Skermanella rosea: one gene and its partner. The protein of the gene in region 1 interacts with the protein of each later gene in a pairwise test. Links are inferred from orthologs where the notes say so. Each region holds a gene or a part of one and is shown on either strand. Other genes may lie near its edges. The genes, in order: recJ and JL101_RS03770.

Region 1 (8,463 bases):
AAGGCCGGAAGTTACAATGAGCGACAGTGGTTCCAAGATCTGAATAGTTTCATGAGCCAACTATAAATTAGCCCAGAACCACCGAATGTGGCATAACACTTAATGGAATATTGATACCAATGCGAAGTTCATGTAAATGAATGTATCAGACGAGTATGATGCGGCTAAACAAGTTCTGGAGGAGCTCTTCCATGAAGTATGTTCTGTTGGTATCAGCACTAATCCAAATTATACCAGGAGCTTATCCCTCCTATGCTCAGAGTGGATGCAAAACTACTACATACCCTGATGGAACCCAAAGCACAGATTGCCCATCTCAGGCACCACCCGCTCCGCTTCCTTCCTTCCCAAATCAAGCTCCATTCGTGCCGGCGCAGACACCTCCCCCACCGCAAATGAATTTAGTTATGTGTGCAACTCCGTTCGGAACTTGTTATATTCCGTCAACTCCGGTTTCTCCTGGAGTTAGTTGCTATTGCAACTCTTTCAAAGGACCGATATATGGATTTACCCAGTGAAACGCAACCAACTTATTCGCGAAATTGATGCCGGGCAATCAAATTATGTCCTGAAAATTTTATTCTTACTAGTTACAACTCTACTCACAGCAGTACTTTTCGGATTTATAGCCGGCATCTTTTTCTCACATCACAGCTTGACCAACAACCAGACACAAACACCGATTGCCACGTCAGCAGAAAATGATCTTGACAAACTATCGATGAATTCGTGCATGAGCAATTACATGAAGCTAGCTGGTTATCAGACAATGTCGAAAGATATTATATACGAATTCTCTAATCTTTGTATTTCAGTGGTATTTAATGAAAGCGCGCTCAACGATTACAAAATCCGCAAAACGAAATTTGAAAGGCAGTATTATGCCGAAGGCGTTACTCTGTGGATGGTGGTTTCGATAACTATATCGGGTGTCATGCTGGCTGCACTCCAACTAATGGCCTCCTATCGATTAGCATTAAATGGGAAAGATTCATTTTCTCAAGATAGCAACATAGCACTCGAGCAAGGAAAAGTGTCCCTAAAATCTTCAATAACCGGCCTATTCATTCTAATTATATCGTTTGCGTTCTTTTTGGTCTATGTTCTATATATTTACACCATTAGCGATGCGGAACTCGAGAAACCTAAGCTTTCGCCTTCTCAGGTTGTAAGTGCTAGTGTTGGAGCAAACAACCATGTCAGCGAGCGATCAGGAATCCAGCTTCAGGGAGGCGGCTTTGGAGCGCCACCTAATGTGATGCCCAAACAAGAAGGTTCTCAGGCAAGCATTGTAGAAGAGAAAGCAGGCACCGCTTCAGTCAATAACGCCAATCCACCCTTCACAAATCAGCCCAAATGATTGCCCCGGCGCGCTTGCCAGCGCACCTGTTTCCGGAATTAATGAGGTGGCTCCATTTATTTGAACAGCATTTTCAGCGGACAAGTGAAGCGCCTGCGGGGTTCAGGCTGCCGCGACCTGCGGAAGCGGGGTGAAGTAGGCCTGATCGGGTGTTTGCCGGTCAAGGCTCGAATGAGGTCTGCGGGAGTTGTAAAAGCCGAAGTAACTGGCGAGCGATTTCCGCGCCTCGGCTACCGTATCGTAGGCCTTGAGGTATGTTTCCTCATATTTGGCGGAGCGCCAGAGCCGCTCCACAAACACGTTGTCGCGCAATGCCCCCTGCCGTCCATTCTGATGGCGATGGCGTTGTCGGTCAGCAGGCCGGTGAACGCGGCGCTGGTAAACTGGCTGCCCTGATCGTTGTTGAAGATCTCCGGCTTGCCATGGCGGGCCAAAGCTTCCTCGACCGCCTCAACGCAGAACCCGGCCTCCATCGTGATCGAGAACCCCCAGGACAGGACGCGCCTGCTGAACCAGTCGATCACGGCGGCGAGGCAGACGAAGCCACGCGCCATGCGAACGTAGGTCAGGTCCATGGCCCAGACCTGGTTGGCACGGGTGACCGGCAGATTGCGCAGGAGATACGGATAGATCCTGTGGCCCGGTGCTGGCTTCGAACTGTTGGGCTTACGGTAGAGGGCCTGGGTGCTTATCCGCTTCATCAGCGTCGCGACATGCCAGCGGCCGGTCCGAAAGCCCTCGGCGATCAGCAGGTCGCGCAGCATGCGGCTGCCTGCGAAGGGGAAATCAAGATGCAGTTCATCTATCCGGCGAATCAGGGCGAGATCGGCGGCCGAGGCCAGCCTCGACAGGTAGTAAACACTGCCCCGGCTGACGTTGAGCACCTTGGCCTGCCGCGTGATCGGCAGATCATGGGAGCGGTCGATCGTCGCTTTGCGCAAGGCCTGCCCGCTTTGCCGAGCGCGCCGGCCAAAAAATCGTTCTCCAGCGTCAGCTCTCCGATCTTGGCATGTAGCACCGTCAGATCGACCTCCGGACGCTGGCTTTCGCCGCAGCTGTCCGATCCGAACACCCCGGCCGCCCCGTCGAGCAACTGCGCCTTCCACTGGGTGATCTGGTTGGGATGAATGTCGAACTGCCGAGCCAACTCGGCCAGCGTATTCTCGCCCTTGACGGCAGCCAAAGCCACCTTCGCCTTGAAAGCCGGTGTGTGGTTCCGGCGGGGTCTTCTCGTCATGCTCTCTCCTGTGCGGCACACATACCGGCCGCCTTCAGGCAGAAACTCCACTTATCCCGCTGTCCAGATTTCCTGAGCCAGCTCTCACTCGATCAGCCGAGGCACTTTCTTCTCCATGATGAGAGAAGGGAAAGACCCTGTCGTGAAGAAGCTGGCCGGCAAGCTGCTCATCAGCCGCGAATCGGCCAAGACGTCGAGAAACAGCCCGGATTGAGAATTGGAGTCCAAACCAATGCAAGCCGATCCAAGGCCGTGCAAAGCACCATTCGCGGGCGGGTTACCGACAAAATACCCGACAAAGCTTGTTCAGAAGAGTGCGCGGCCAGCTAAGTCATCGAAAAGTGCTGGCGTCCCCTACGGGATTCGAACCCGTGTCGCCGCCGTGAAAGGGCGGTGTCCTAGGCCTCTAGACGAAGGGGACGAGGCGCTGAAGTGAGTGGATGGATAGCCGGGCGACGGGGGTAAATCAAGGCGGATTTTGCTGGGGCGGCGAAGTTTCTGTGGGAAATTTCTCCGCCCCGGCAAGGGTTCAGTTCCCTCCCCAGACCGGGGCGGCGTCCTCGATCATCAGCTGGACCTCGTTGCGTCCCTGCCAGTTGTCGGGGCGCAGATGACCGGCGACATGAAGCGGCGCGCCGCCGCTCTTCAGCAGGCCCTTGCCCAGGTCGCTGTCGAGCGCGCGGAACGCGATGGCCTTCAGGCGCTCGCCGCCTCCGCTGGTCAGGATGCAGCGGACATGGTTCTCGCCGACCACGCTGGCATGGGCGATCCGGGCGTCGGCCAGCGCGAAGCGGGGCTCAGAATTGCCGGTGCCGAACGGCCCCAGCTTGGCCAGCGTACCGACCAGGTCGGGCGTGGCGCCCCCCACCGACAGCACGCCGTCCAGCTCCAGGGTCGGGGCCAGCGGTCCGCCCTCCTGCTGGGCGGCGATGCGGTCGGACAGGAATTGCTTCAGCTCCGGCAGCCGCTCGGCAGCCGCGGTGAAGCCCGCCGCCATGCGGTGGCCGCCGCCGGCGATCAGCAGGCCGGCATGGCGCGCGGCGATCACCGCCGCCCCCAGGTCGACCCCGCGGACCGACCGGCCGGACGCCTTTCCGATGCCCTTGTCGAGCGCCACGACGCAGGCCGCGCGGTTGTAGCGCTCCTTCAGGCGGGCGGCGACGATGCCGATCACCCCCGGATGCCAGCCTTCGCCGACCGCGAAGACCAGCCCGCCCAGGTCCTCCAGCGCCGCCTCGACCTGGACCATGGCCTCCTCGACCACCGCCGCCTCGATGGCGCGGCGCTCGGTATTGTGCTGGTCGAGGATGCGCGCCAGGTCGGCGGCCTCGGCCGGATCGTCGGTCGAGAGCAGCCGGGCACCCAGGTCGGACGCGCCGACCCGCCCGCCGGCGTTCACCCGCGGCCCCAGGATATAGCCGGCATGCCAGGCGTCCGGCTTCTCCGCCAGCTTGCACAGGTCGGACAAGGCGGTGATGCCCGGGTTGGACCGCCGCGCCATCACCCTGAGCCCTTGGCTCACCAGGGCGCGGTTGAGGCCGACCAGCGGGACCACGTCGCATACCGTGCCCAGGGCAACGATGTCGAGCCAGCCCAGCAAGTCCGGCTGCGGCCGGCCCGCCGACCACCAGCCGGCATCCCGCAGCACGCGGTTGAGCGCCACGACCAGCAGGAAGGTGACGCCGACCGCCGCAAGGGTCTTGTGCGGCGAGGCGTCATCCACCCGGTTGGGGTTCACCACCGCGACCGCCTGCGGCAGGCGCGGCTCCGCGGCGTGGTGGTCGACCACGACCACGTCGAGCCCCGCGGCGGCGGCGGCGGCCAGCGGATCGAAGGCGGTAACGCCGCAATCGACCGTGACCACCAGGCTGATGCCCTTTTCCTTCAGGCGGATCAGCGCCGGCGCGTTGGGGCCGTAGCCTTCGGCGATCCGGTCCGGAATATAGACGGAGAGGTCCGCCCCCGCCGCGCGGAAGAAACGGCGCAGCAGTGCCGAGGAGGTGGCGCCGTCCACATCATAGTCGCCGAACACCGCCACCCGTTCGCCGGACCGGATCGCGCGCGCGATGCGGTCGGCCGCGGCGTCCATGTCCTTCAGGTGGCTGGGGTCGGGCAGCAACGCCTTGAGCGTCGGCGACAGGAAATTGTCCGCCGTGGGCAGATCGACGCCGCGCGCCGAGAGGACGCGGCCCACCAGTTCCGGCAGGCCGTGGCTCTGGGCGAGCGCCAGGGCGGTCCGCTCGTCGGACGGCCGGGCGATCCAGCGCCGGCCGCCGAGCGAGCGGGTAACGTTCAGGAAGGCGTGTTGCGAACTCACTTATCCGCGGGACCGAAGCCGGTCTTGCGGCGGAAGTTGTGGTGCGCCTCGACGATGCGGACGGTGCCGCTCTTCGAGCGCATGACGATCGAGTGGGTCACGGCCCCGCCGGCGAAACGGCGAACGCCCCGCAGCATGGTGCCGGTGGTGACGCCGGTGGCGGCGAACATCACGTTGCCGCTGGCCAGGTCGTTCAGCTCGTACTTGCGGGTCAGGTCGGTGACGCCCCAGCGCGCCGCCCGGGCCTTCTCGTCGTCGTTGCGGAACAGCAGCCGGCCCTGGAACTGGCCGCCGATGCAGCGCAGGGCCGCCGCCGCCAGGACGCCTTCCGGCGCGCCGCCGCTGCCCATGTACATGTCCACGCCGCTTTCCGGCTGGGAGGTCGCGATCACGCCGGACACGTCGCCGTCGGAGATCAGCATGATTCGGGCGCCGGCCTCGCGGACCTTGGCGATCAGCTCGGAGTGGCGCGGCCGGTCCAGGATGCAGACCAGCAGCTCGGAGACTTCGGCGCCCTTGGCCTTGGCCAGGTTCTTCAGGTTATTGGCGACCGTCTCGTCCAGGTCCACGACATTTTCGGGCAGGTTGCCGCCGACCGCGATCTTGTCCATGTAGACGTCGGGCGCGTTCAGGAAGCCGCCCTCCTCCGCCATCGCGACCACGGCGAGCGCGTTCGGGCCGCCCGTCGCGGTGATGGTGGTGCCCTCCAGCGGGTCGAGGGCGATATCGACCTTCGGGCCGCCGGTGCCGACCTTCTCGCCGATATAGAGCATCGGCGCCTCGTCCCGCTCGCCCTCGCCGATCACGACGGTGCCGTCGATCGCCAGGCTGTTCAGCGCCTGGCGCATCGCATCCACAGCCGCCTGGTCGGCCAGCTTCTCGTCGCCGCGGCCGATCAGCAGCGATGCCGACAGGGCGGCCGCCTCGGTGACGCGTACGACCTCGAGGGCCAGGTTGCGGTCCATCTGACGCGCTGCTTGCTCTACCATCGTTTTCCCCCTGGGGTTCTTCCCCAATTTCCTCAGTCGATTGAATTTCCGCCGGAGCCCTGTTTTCGGGGCCTCCGACCCGTCGGACCTGGCTCAGAACTGCTCGATGCGAATCATCCGCGGCGCTTCCAGCACCGCTTCCAACCGCGACAGCGACTCCAGCGCCCGCTGCATGGACGCCTCGTCGGTATCGTGTGTAGTCAACACGACGGGAACCGCTTCTCCCGGCGCACGGCCGCGCTGCAGGAACGATTCCATGGAAACATTCTCGTCGCGCAACGCCGCCGCCACCTCTGCTATCACGCCGGGGCGGTCGACCACCATGAGGCGCAGGTAGTACGCTCCTCGGCGTTCCTCGGGCGGGGCGGCTCGGACGCTTTCAAGCCGATCGGACGGGACGCCGAACGCCGGGGAGATCCGGCCCCGCGCCACGTCCACGAGGTCGGCGACGACCGCCGACGCTGTCGGGCCGGCGCCAGCACCGCGGCCGACGAAGGTGACCTTCTCGACGAAATCCCCGTCCGCCACCACCGCGTTGAACACGCCGTCGACCGACGCGATCGGCGAATCGACCGGCACCATGGCCGGATGGACCCGCTGCTCGACGTTTCCGTTGTAGCGCCGGGCGATGCCCAGCAGCTTGATCCGGTATCCCAGTTCCCGGGCATAGTCGATGTCCAGCGCGGAGATGTGCCGGATGCCTTCGATATGGACGGATTCGAAATCGACCGCGCAGCCGAACGCGACGGAGGTCAGGATCGCCAGCTTGTGGGCGGCGTCCACGCCGTCGATGTCGAAGCTCGGGTCCGCCTCGGCATAGCCCAGCTTCTGCGCCTCGGCGAGCACGTCGCCGAACTCGCGCCCGGTCTCTCGCATCTCGGTCAGGATGTAGTTGCAGGTGCCGTTCAGGATGCCGTGGACTTCCTTGATCCCGTTGGCCGCCAGCCCCTCGCGGAGTCCCTTGATCACCGGGATGCCGCCGGCCACCGCCGCCTCGAAGGCGAGCGCCACCCCGTTCTCCTCGGCCAGCCGGGCCAGGCCGGTGCCGTGGAGCGCCAGCAGCGCCTTGTTGGCGGTGACCACGTGCTTGCCGCGGGACAGAGCGGTCTCGCACAGTTCGCGGGCGACTCCCTCGGACCCGCCGATCAGTTCGACCACGACGTCGACGTCGGGATCGGCGGCCAGCGCCGTCGCGTCCTCGTACCAGCGGGCGCCGCTGAGGTCCACGCCGCGGTCACGGCCGCGGGTCCGCGCGCTGACCGCGGTGACGATCATGCGCCGGCCGCTCCGCCCGGCCAGCAGGTCGGCATGGCCGTCCAGCAGCTTCAGGACGCCGCCGCCGACGGTCCCGAGGCCGGCGACCCCGATCTTCAGCGGGGCGATCACGACGCGGCCCGCTGCTTGGCGCCGGCGGGAACCGGGGGGCGGCGCGCGGTACCCTGCGGCGCGATCCCGGCTTCCTGGAAGAACAGGCGGATGTTGCGGCAGGCCTGCCGGATGCGGTGCTGGTTCTCGACCAGCGCCAGGCGGACATGGCCGTCGCCGTACTCGCCGAAGCCGATGCCGGGCGCCACGGCGACCTTGGCCTCCTGGAGCAGCAGCTTGCTGAACTCCAGGCTGCCCAGGTGGGCGAACTGGGCCGGGATCGGCGCCCAGGCGAACATGCTGGCCGGCGGGCTGGGCACCTGCCACCCCGCCGCCGCCAGCCCCTCGATCAGGACGTCGCGGCGCGCCTTGTAGATCGCCCGAGCCTCGGCGACGCAGTCCTGCGGACCGTTGAGCGCCGCGGCGGCGGCGACCTGGATCGGGGTGAAGGCGCCGTAGTCCAGGTAGGACTTGATGCGCGCCAGGGCGGTGATCAGCTTCTTGTTGCCGGTCGCGAAGCCGATTCGCCAGCCCGGCATGGAATAGGTCTTGCTCATCGACGTGAACTCGACCGCGATCTCCCGCGCTTCCGGGATCTCCAGGATCGACGGCGGCGGCACGTCGTCGAAATAGATCTCGGAATAGGCCAGATCGGACAGGATATAGATGCCGTGCTTCAGGCAGAACTCGACGATCGGCCGGTAGAAGTCGAGATCGACGACCTCGGCCGTCGGGTTCGACGGATAGTTCAGCACGACCGCCAGCGGCTTGGGCACGCTGTGCTTCACCGCGCGCTCCAGCGACTCCATGAAGCTGTAGCCCTGCCCGATCGGCAGGTGGCGGATCGCGGCGCCGGCCAGGATGAAGCCGAAGGGATGGATCGGGTAGCTGGGATTGGGCACCAGCATGATGTCGCCCGGGCTGGTGATCGCCTGCGCCAGGTTGGCCAGCCCTTCCTTGGATCCGATCGTGACGATCGCCTCGCTCTCCGGGTCGAGCGTCACGTTGAAGCGCTTCTTGTAGTAGGAGCAGATCGCCCGCCGCAGGCCGGGGATGCCCCGCGAATTGGAATAGCGGTGGGTCTTCGGGTCTTGGACCGCCTCGATCAGCTTCTCCACGATGTGCGGCGGGGTCGGCAGATCCGGATTGCCCATGCCGAAATCGATGATGTCCTCGCCTGCGGCTCGGGCTCGCG
Region 2 (8,423 bases), 1.4 Mb from region 1 along the record:
GGCGGGCGTGGTCGTGGTGCGCGACGAGGCGGGCGGCGAGCGGACCTTCAAGGCGGGGGATGCCTTCGTGATGCCGGCGGGGTTCGTGGGGACTTGGGAGGTGGTGGAGCGGGCGCGGAAGCTTTATGCGAGCTTCGAGGCGGTGGAGTAGGAGGCGGTGATCTGTTGGAGACTGATCGAAAGTGCGCTCCGATCAGTCTCGAAGAGAAAATGCACGGCGCCCATTTAGGCAATGGGGCGGTGCCGGCATGAGGCACCCGCCGAAGACTGCATCAGGGAGGGCACGAGCGATGCTGATGATGGGGCGCCGCGGATTTCTTGCGGCTGCGGGGGCTGTCTCGATGGTCACGCTGGCGGGCGGAGCGGTGGGCCGGGCGTGGGCCCAGGCGCCGTCGGGGCCGTTCAAGCTGGAGCCGCTGGGTTATGCGCCGTCGGCGCTGGAGCCGCACATCGATGCCAAGACCATGGAGATCCACCATGGGCGCCATCACGCGGCCTATGTCAACAACCTGAACGCGGCGGTAAAGGACCATTCCAGGGTCGCGGAGATGCCGCTCCAGAACATCCTGGCGAAGCTCGGCGAGATGCCCGAGGCGGTGCGGACAGCAATCCGGAACAATGGCGGCGGGCACGCCAACCACACCATGTTCTGGCAGATCATGGGGCCGGGCGGCGGTGCCCCGGCGGGCGAGCTGAAGGCCGCGATCGACCGCGACCTGGGCGGCCTGGAGTCCATGAAGGAGCTGTTCAACGGCGCCGGGGCGCGGGTGTTCGGGTCCGGCTGGGTGTTCGTGACGGTGGACCGCCAGGGCAAGCTGGCGCTGGACAGCCGGCCGAACCAGGACACGCCTCTGATGGACGGCAAGCGCGTGCTGATGGGCAACGACGTGTGGGAGCACGCCTATTACCTGACTTATCAGAACCGCCGGGCCGACTACCTGAAGGCCTGGTGGAACACGGTGAACTGGGCCAAGGTCGGCGAGCGCTACGCCGCCGCCAAGGCGGGGTCGCTGACGGTCTGAGGCCGCCGCCGGCGTCGTTTCCGGGGAGGGGCGGCGTCACGCCGCCCATGGTGCGCGGGACGCGCACCCTCCGGGTGTCAGGGCGAGACCTTGGCGTGCGCGTCCAGGAACTTGCGGCAGGCGTCGAAGTCGGTGCTTACCTCCGGGGGCAGCGGGACGCCCTTGCGGGTCGCGAGGCTGTTGGCGAAGGCCAGCATCTTCTCGGTCGGCGGATTGCCGGACGGCTTGGGCGCGGCCTTGCGCGGCGTGGTGGCCCGGCGGCGCTTCGGTGCCGCAGAAGCCTCGCCGTCGGCAGGCGCCGCGGACTTTCGCTTGCGCGCGGTTCCGGGTGCGGCGGCGCGGCGCTTGGACGGGGTCTTGGCGACGGGAGGGGCCGGGGCGCCCAGGTCCAGGGCCGTGCCCCGGCGGGACCGGAGGGCGCCGATCAGGCGTTCGGCCTCGGTCGCGATGCCGTCGATGACGTGGCGGAACTCGGCCCGGCCGGTCACGATCTCGTCCAGCCGCATCTCCCAGACGGCGGTGGTGCCGGGATCGACCAGCACGGGCGCGGAGGTCCGGAGCAGCTCGAACAGGTGGAGGCCGGCCGGCGTCGGCACCACCAGCTTGCCGTCGGTCGCCAGCATGTTCTGCCGCTTGAGCCCCTTGATCACCTCGGCGCGGGTCGCCGGCGTGCCGATGCCCTTGGCTTCCTTCAGCCGGTCGCGCAGCGCCGGGTCCTCGACGAAGCGCCAGGCGTTCTGCATGGCGTCGATCAGGGTGCCCTCGTTGTAGCGGGGCGGTGGCTGGGTGCGCTTGGCCTCCACCTTGGCGTCGGACAGGGTGGCGGGGTCACCGTCGTTGACGGGGGGTAGGGTCTGCTCGTTCTCGGGCTCGGCGGGGGCGCCCGGCTCGGTGCCGCCGAAGACCTGCTTCCAGCCCAGCCGGATCGGCACGCGGCCGATGGTGCGGAACTCCACGGGCTTGCCCGGCGGCATTGAACCCGGCACGGGCACCGGCATGGTGATTGTGGTCTGGCGGTACTCGTAGTCCGGCATCACGATCGCGAGGTAGGAGCGGCAGATCAGCGCGAACAGGCGCTTCTCGTCGTCGCTCAACCGGGCCAGCCGGGGCTCCAGGTCGTTGAGGACGTTGACGTTGGGGACGATCGCGTGGTGCGACACGCCTTCCAGCGACTTGTCGTGGAAATGGCCGGACTTGCCCTTGCGGATCACCGGGCGGGAGATGTCCAGGTGGGCGAAGCCCCGTAATGCCGTGAGCGCGCCGACGACCGCCGGCACGTCGGCGATCTGGTTCTCCGACAGGTAGCGGGCCTCGGCCCGGGGATAGGTTATCAGCTTCTTACCGTCGCCGTCGTACAGCTCCTGGGCGACCGCCAGGGTCTTGTCGGCGTTCCAGCCCCAGCGCTGGCCGCAGGTCTTCTGGAGCGCGGGCAGGTCGAACAGGCGGGGGGGACCCTGCCGCTTCTCCTCCACCGTCACCGCCAGGGGTCCCCGGCAGCCTTCCGCCGCGGCGGCGATCGCCTCCGCCCGGGCGCGGTCCTTGATCCGGTCCTTGGGCGGCGGGGCGTGGCGCATCAGGAAGGTGCCGGCCCCCACCGTCGCGGTGGCCGTGACCTCGAAATAATCCTCCGGCTTGAAGTTCAGGATCTCCAGCTCGCGCAGGCAGACGATCGCCAGGGTCGGCGTCTTGACCCGGCCGATGCCGATGACGCCCTTGACGCCCGGCGCCAGCAGGGTCGTGGTCGCGGTGCGCGTCAGGGACAGGTTGAAGATCTGGTCGGCCTGCTGGCGCGCGACCGCCGCCTCGTAGACGGGGCGCAGCTCGGCGTTGGGCTTCAGCCGGTCGAAGGCGTCGCGGATCGTCTTGGGGTCCTGCGCGGTGAAGATGGCGCGCAGCACCGGCCCGCGGAACCCGACATGCTCCAGGATCTCCTGCCCGATCAGCTGGCCCTCGCGGTCGCAGTCGGTCGCCAGGATCACCCGGTCGCACGCCTTCAGCGCCGACGCGATGGCCTGGAACTTGGCCGGCTTGTTGCCGTTCGGGTCCGGCCGAGTCGGGTACAGCCCGTCGGGCTTGAGCAGGGCCGAGGACCAGCGCTTCCAGGCGGGATTGACCTCGTCCGGCTCGGCCAGCCGCAGCAGGTGCCCCTCCGCCGGCAGGATGCGGCCGAACCGGTCGCCCAGCGCGGCGCGCAGGTCTTTGGCCTGACTGGATTTTTCCGTGATGATGACGGTCGCCATGGGAAGCATGCCGGGCTGTGGGGACAGGTCTACATTAAGGGGTACGCGCAAACAAATCAAGAACATCGGCGGAGGGTTGCAGCCCTCCGCCAGAGCCGCACACGCCGCGGTAGTGCATGATTTGTCTTTTATAATTTATTTATGCTTTCCGCGAAATCTCATGTCCTTTCGGTTGTCAATTTCCTGGAGGCCATCCGTGACGGATACATCGGTCAACAATCTGGTCCGGCTGGCGGCCGCGAACGGTTCGCCCGAAGCGGAATGGGGCGAGGTCACCCTGACCCAGCGGATCGCCCTGGAATGCGACGCCATGGCCCGGCACGCGATGGGCAGCGGGACCGTGATACCGGATCCGCTGATGCAGTCCCTGGACCTGGTCGAGACGGCGGTGAATTCCGGAGGGGTGCCGCTCGCGACGCTCGGCGCGATCCATACCCAGCTGGCCAGGGTGGTGGCGCCGGCGTCGCCCCGGACGATCTACCTGCTCCAGATCGACCGGGCGCGCAACGGCTGGATCTCCTGCCTGGGGCCGCTGCCGTCGATCCGGAGGCTGGTGGTCGGCGCCACTCTGTTCACCCTGCTGTTCGTGCTGACCAGCCTGTCGGACGCCGTCAACCTTCCCAACCTGGCGTCCGACATCTATTCGATGAGCGGGATGGAAAGCTTCCTGGTGCTGGTTTTCCTGATGAGCGCGGCGGCGATGGGTGGGTGCTTCCACGCGCTGTTCATCGCCCACTCCTATATCGGGGCCGGCACCTACGACCCGCATTTCGAATCGTCCTACTGGATCCGGATCGGCCTGGGCGTGATCGCCGGGCTCGTCCTGTCGCAGATGATCCCGATCGGGCCGGAGATCGACCAGGCGACCGGGGCGGTCACCTCGACCTCGGCGGCTGCCACCTTCAGCAAGCCGCTGCTGGCCCTGCTCGGCGGCTTCTCGGCGACTCTGGTCTACACGATCCTGCAGCGGCTGGTGGACACGGTCGAATCCCTGTTCAAGCAGAAGACGGACCCGTCCGCGGCTCCCGCCCGCGGCTCCGCCCCGGCGGCTTCGGACTTCGCGCCGGTTCTTGCTCCGGCTCCCGCGCCTGCTCCGGCTCCCGCGCCTGCTCCCGCTCCCACCTCCGCTCCCGCGGCGGCGGATGCTCAGGCCCCGGCGGAGGGTGCCCCGGGCACCCTGGCGGGCAGCGCCGCGGCGGTAGCGGCGGTCGCCGCCGCGACGACGGCCGCGGCGGCCGCCATGGCCCCCGCCGCCGCGGAGCCAGAGGCCGCCCCGCCGGCGGACGCTCCGCAGCCGGCGGACGCTCCGGATGCTCCGGACGCGGAGCGGAAAACGGCGTGACGGGAAGCGCCGGACGTCAGGAGATCAGGCGGGGCGCCTGGATCTCCTCGGTCCGGTAGCCCTGGGCGTAAAGCAGCGCCGTCAGGTCGGAGCGCTCCACCCGCGCCCGCGCCTGGGCCGCCACCGCCGGCTTGGCGTGGAACGCGACGCCCAGCCCGGCGGCCTGGAGCATCGGCAGGTCGTTGGCGCCATCGCCCACCGCGATGGACTCCCGCAGCGGGATCCGCTGGGCGCCGGCGACCCGGATCAGGGCGGCCACCTTGGCGTCCTTGTCCAGGATCGGCTCGACCGCTCGGCCGCTCAGCCTTCCGTCCGCGATTTCGAAATCGTTGGCCTGGTCCTCGTCGAACCCGACCGTGGCGCGCACCCGCTCGGTGAAGAACTTGAAGCCGCCGGACACCAGGGTACAGTAAGCGCCGTTCGCCTTCATGGTCGCGACCAGCGCCAGCGCGCCCGGCATCAGGTCGACCCGGCCGTAGACCTGGTCCAGCGCCTCGACCGGCAGGTCCTTGAGGAGCGCCACCCGCTCGCGCAGCGCGTCCTTGAAGTCGATCTCGCCGTTCATCGCGCGCCAGGTGATCCCGGCGATCAGGTCCTTGAGCCCGACCAGCTCGGCCAGTTCGTCCAGCATCTCCTGCCGGATGATGGTGGACTCCATGTCGGCCACCAGCAGCCGCTTGCGGCGTCCCTCGGCCGGCTGGGTGATCAGGTCCACCGGACGCCCGGGCAAGGCGGTGTGGAGCGCCGCGTCGGCCTGGTCGCAGTTGAGCCCGTCGAACGGGATGTCGCAGGCGACGCCGGGGGCGAGCCAGTCCGGAGCGCCGGTTTCGGCCCCCAGGTCCTTCAGGGCGGCGCGCGCGGCGCCTACCGTGCTATCGTCCAGGTCGGCGGCGGCGGGATCGGCGATCAGGGTCAGAACATTGTTCATGGAAGTATCCGCGGGCGAGGGTCGGCCGCCTTTATGAAATGTCTCACCAAGCGTTGTCCATGCCAGATAAACCCGTAGTCGTCGTCGGCGGACCTACCGCCAGCGGCAAATCCGCGCTGGCACTCGATCTGGCCGAGGAATTCGGCGGTACCGTCATCAATGCCGACAGCATGCAGATCTACGCCGAGCTGCCGGTCCTGACCGCCCGGCCGACCGCGGAGGACGAGGCGCGGGCGCCGCACCGGCTCTACGGCGCGCTGCCGGCGTCGGAGCGCTGCTCGGCGGCGCGCTGGCAGGCGCTGGCCCTGGCGGAGATCGCCGAGGCCCACGCGGCCGGGCGGCTGCCGATCGTGGTCGGCGGCACCGGCCTCTATATCCGGGCGCTGATGGAGGGGCTGGCCGACATCCCGCCGATCCCCGAGGCGGTCCGGGCTTCCGTGCGGGAGCGCCGGGAAGCGCTGGGTGCCCCGGGGTTGCACGCGCTGCTGGCCGAACGCGACCCCGCCACGGCGGCCCGCCTGAAGCCGGGCGACGGCCAGCGCCTGGGCCGCGCGCTGGAGGTGCTGGAGGCGACCGGCCGGTCGATCACCGACTGGCAGTCCGCCCCGGCGGCCGGCCCGCCGCCCGGCCTGCGCTTCGTGCCGTTCGTGGTCGATCCGCCGCGCGGCGCGCTGTACGCCGCCTGCGACCGGCGCTTCGACATCATGATGGAGCGCGGCGCCCTGGACGAGGTCCGCGCGCTGCTGGAGCTGGACCTCTCCCCCGGCCTGCCGGCCCTGAAGGCGCTGGGCGTGCCGGAACTTTCGGCCTATCTGCGCGGCGAGGCCGCGCTGGAGGACGCGGTCGCCGCCGCCAAGACCTCGACCCGGCGCTACGCCAAACGGCAGGGCACCTGGTTCCGCCACCAGCTCGGCCCGGCGCATGGCAGCCATGTGATTAACGCGCAAGATTCGGAAAGCATGCAACAAACGGTTCGCAACATAATTCGCAAAATGGGTTGACCCTGGAAAATGTTTTGATTAGGTTGCGGCTTCCCGGCCCTCGGCACAGCCCCGGGCCGAAGTGCCAACTTGCTGAAATTCCTGAGAAACAACGGGATTTTCATAGACGGAGACGAGGCATCCGCGGTGCGCGCGGGTGCGCTACACACGAAGGTAGTCAAAGATGTCCGAGAACAAGCTGACCGGTGCGGAGATCGTCATCAAGTCCCTGAAGGACCAGGGCGTAGACGTCATTTTCGGCTATCCCGGCGGCGCGGTACTTCCGATCTATGACGCCCTGTTCAAGCAGAACGACCTGCGCCACATCCTGGTGCGTCACGAACAGGCGGCTGTCCATGCGGCGGAAGGTTATGCGCGCTCGACCGGCAAGGTCGGCGTCGTTCTCGTAACGTCCGGCCCCGGCGCCACCAACGCGGTCACCGGCCTGACCGACGCGCTGATGGACAGCATCCCGATCGTGTGCCTGAGCGGCCAGGTGCCGACGCACCTGATCGGCAACGACGCCTTCCAGGAAGCCGACACGACCGGCATCACCCGGCCCTGCACCAAGCACAATTACCTGGTGAAGGACGTCGCCAACCTGGCGCGGACCATGCACGAGGCGTTCTGGGTCGCGAAGAGCGGCCGCCCCGGCCCGGTCGTGATCGACATCCCCAAGGACGTGCAGTTCGCAGACGGCCCGTACGTGCCGCCGAACGAGGTCAGGCACAAGACCTACCGCCCGCAGGTCAAGCCGGAGATCGCCCGCGTCGAAGAGGCGGTCGAGCTGATCGCCAACGCCAAGCGGCCGATCTTCTATACCGGCGGCGGCGTGATCAATTCCGGCCCGCTGGCTTCCAAGCTGCTGACCCAGTTCGTCCGCATGACGGGCTATCCCTGCACCAACACCCTGATGGGCCTGGGTGCCTATCCGGCGTCGGACCCGCAGTTCCTGGGCATGCTGGGCATGCACGGCACCTACGAGGCCAACCTGGCGATGCACGGGTGCGACGTGATGATCAATATCGGCGCGCGGTTCGACGACCGCGTGACCGGCAAGCTGTCGGAGTTCTCGCCCGGCAGCAAGAAGATCCATGTGGACATCGATCCCAGCTCGATCAACAAGAACGTCCGGGTGGACGTGCCGATCGTCGGCGACTGCGCCCATGTCCTGGAAGACATGATCCGCATCTGGAAGGCCCGCCAGAAGCGTCCGGACAAGGAGGCGCTGAAGCAGTGGTGGGCCCAGATCGCCGAGTGGCGGGGCCGCGACTGCCTGCGCTACATCCACTCCGACCCGGTGATCAAGCCGCAATACGCGCTTGAGCGGCTGCGCGAGCTGACCCGGAACCGCGACACCTACATCACGACCGAGGTCGGCCAGCACCAGATGTGGGCCGCCCAGTTCATCCCCTTCGAGGAGCCGAACCGCTGGATGACGTCGGGCGGGCTGGGCACCATGGGCTACGGCTTGCCGGCCGCCATCGGCACCCAGATCGCGCATCCCGACGCGCTGGTGGTGGACGTGTCGGGCGAGGCGTCCTTCATGATGAACATGCAGGAGCTGGCGACCGCGGTCCAGTACCGCCTGCCGATCAAGGTGCTGATCCTGAACAACCAGTACATGGGCATGGTCCGCCAGTGGCAGGAACTGCTGCACGGCAGCCGCTATTCGGAGAGCTACAGCGAGGCCCTGCCCGACTTCGTCAAGCTGGCCGAGGCCTTCGGCGGCGTGGGATTGCGCGCCACCAAGGTGTCGGAGGTGGACGCGGTGCTTCAGGAAATGATCGACGTCCGCCGCCCGGTGATCGTCGACATGTGCGTGGACCAGAAGGAAAACTGCTTCCCGATGATCCCCGGCGGGAGGGCACACAACGAAATCCTGCTGGGCCCGGCGGACCAGCAGGGCAA

What was found.
Region 2: the proteins of recJ (region 1) and JL101_RS03770 interact in binary tests that used the Escherichia coli proteins (3 or more experiments, as listed by UniProt). The link is inferred for Skermanella rosea from one-to-one orthologs.

Annotation. Positions count from the first base shown.
Region 1 is NZ_CP086111.1:2,174,169-2,182,631, reverse strand. The notes cover bases 2,521-5,520. They hold recJ (single-stranded-DNA-specific exonuclease RecJ), read right to left. Parts: upstream 4,915-5,520; coding sequence 3,127-4,914; downstream 2,521-3,126. Other genes in these bases: glpX (class II fructose-bisphosphatase), read right to left, coding at 4,911-5,520. Outside these bases: JL101_RS09965 (hypothetical protein), read left to right, coding at 515-1,360; more of glpX, read right to left, coding at 5,521-5,879; JL101_RS09940 (homoserine dehydrogenase), read right to left, coding at 5,997-7,289; JL101_RS09935 (LL-diaminopimelate aminotransferase), read right to left, coding at 7,286-8,463. UniProt on the Escherichia coli protein: Single-stranded-DNA-specific exonuclease.
Region 2 is NZ_CP086111.1:800,258-808,680, reverse strand. The notes cover bases 682-3,641. They hold JL101_RS03770 (DNA topoisomerase), read right to left. Parts: upstream 3,263-3,641; coding sequence 1,100-3,262; downstream 682-1,099. Other genes in these bases: JL101_RS03765 (hypothetical protein), read left to right, coding at 3,459-3,641; JL101_RS03775 (superoxide dismutase), read left to right, coding at 682-1,022. Also shown: JL101_RS03780 (cupin domain-containing protein), read left to right, coding at 1-151; more of JL101_RS03775, read left to right, coding at 342-681; more of JL101_RS03765, read left to right, coding at 3,642-4,604; phosphoserine phosphatase SerB, read right to left, coding at 4,621-5,532; tRNA (adenosine(37)-N6)-dimethylallyltransferase MiaA, read left to right, coding at 5,592-6,533; JL101_RS03750 (acetolactate synthase 3 large subunit), read left to right, coding at 6,697-8,423.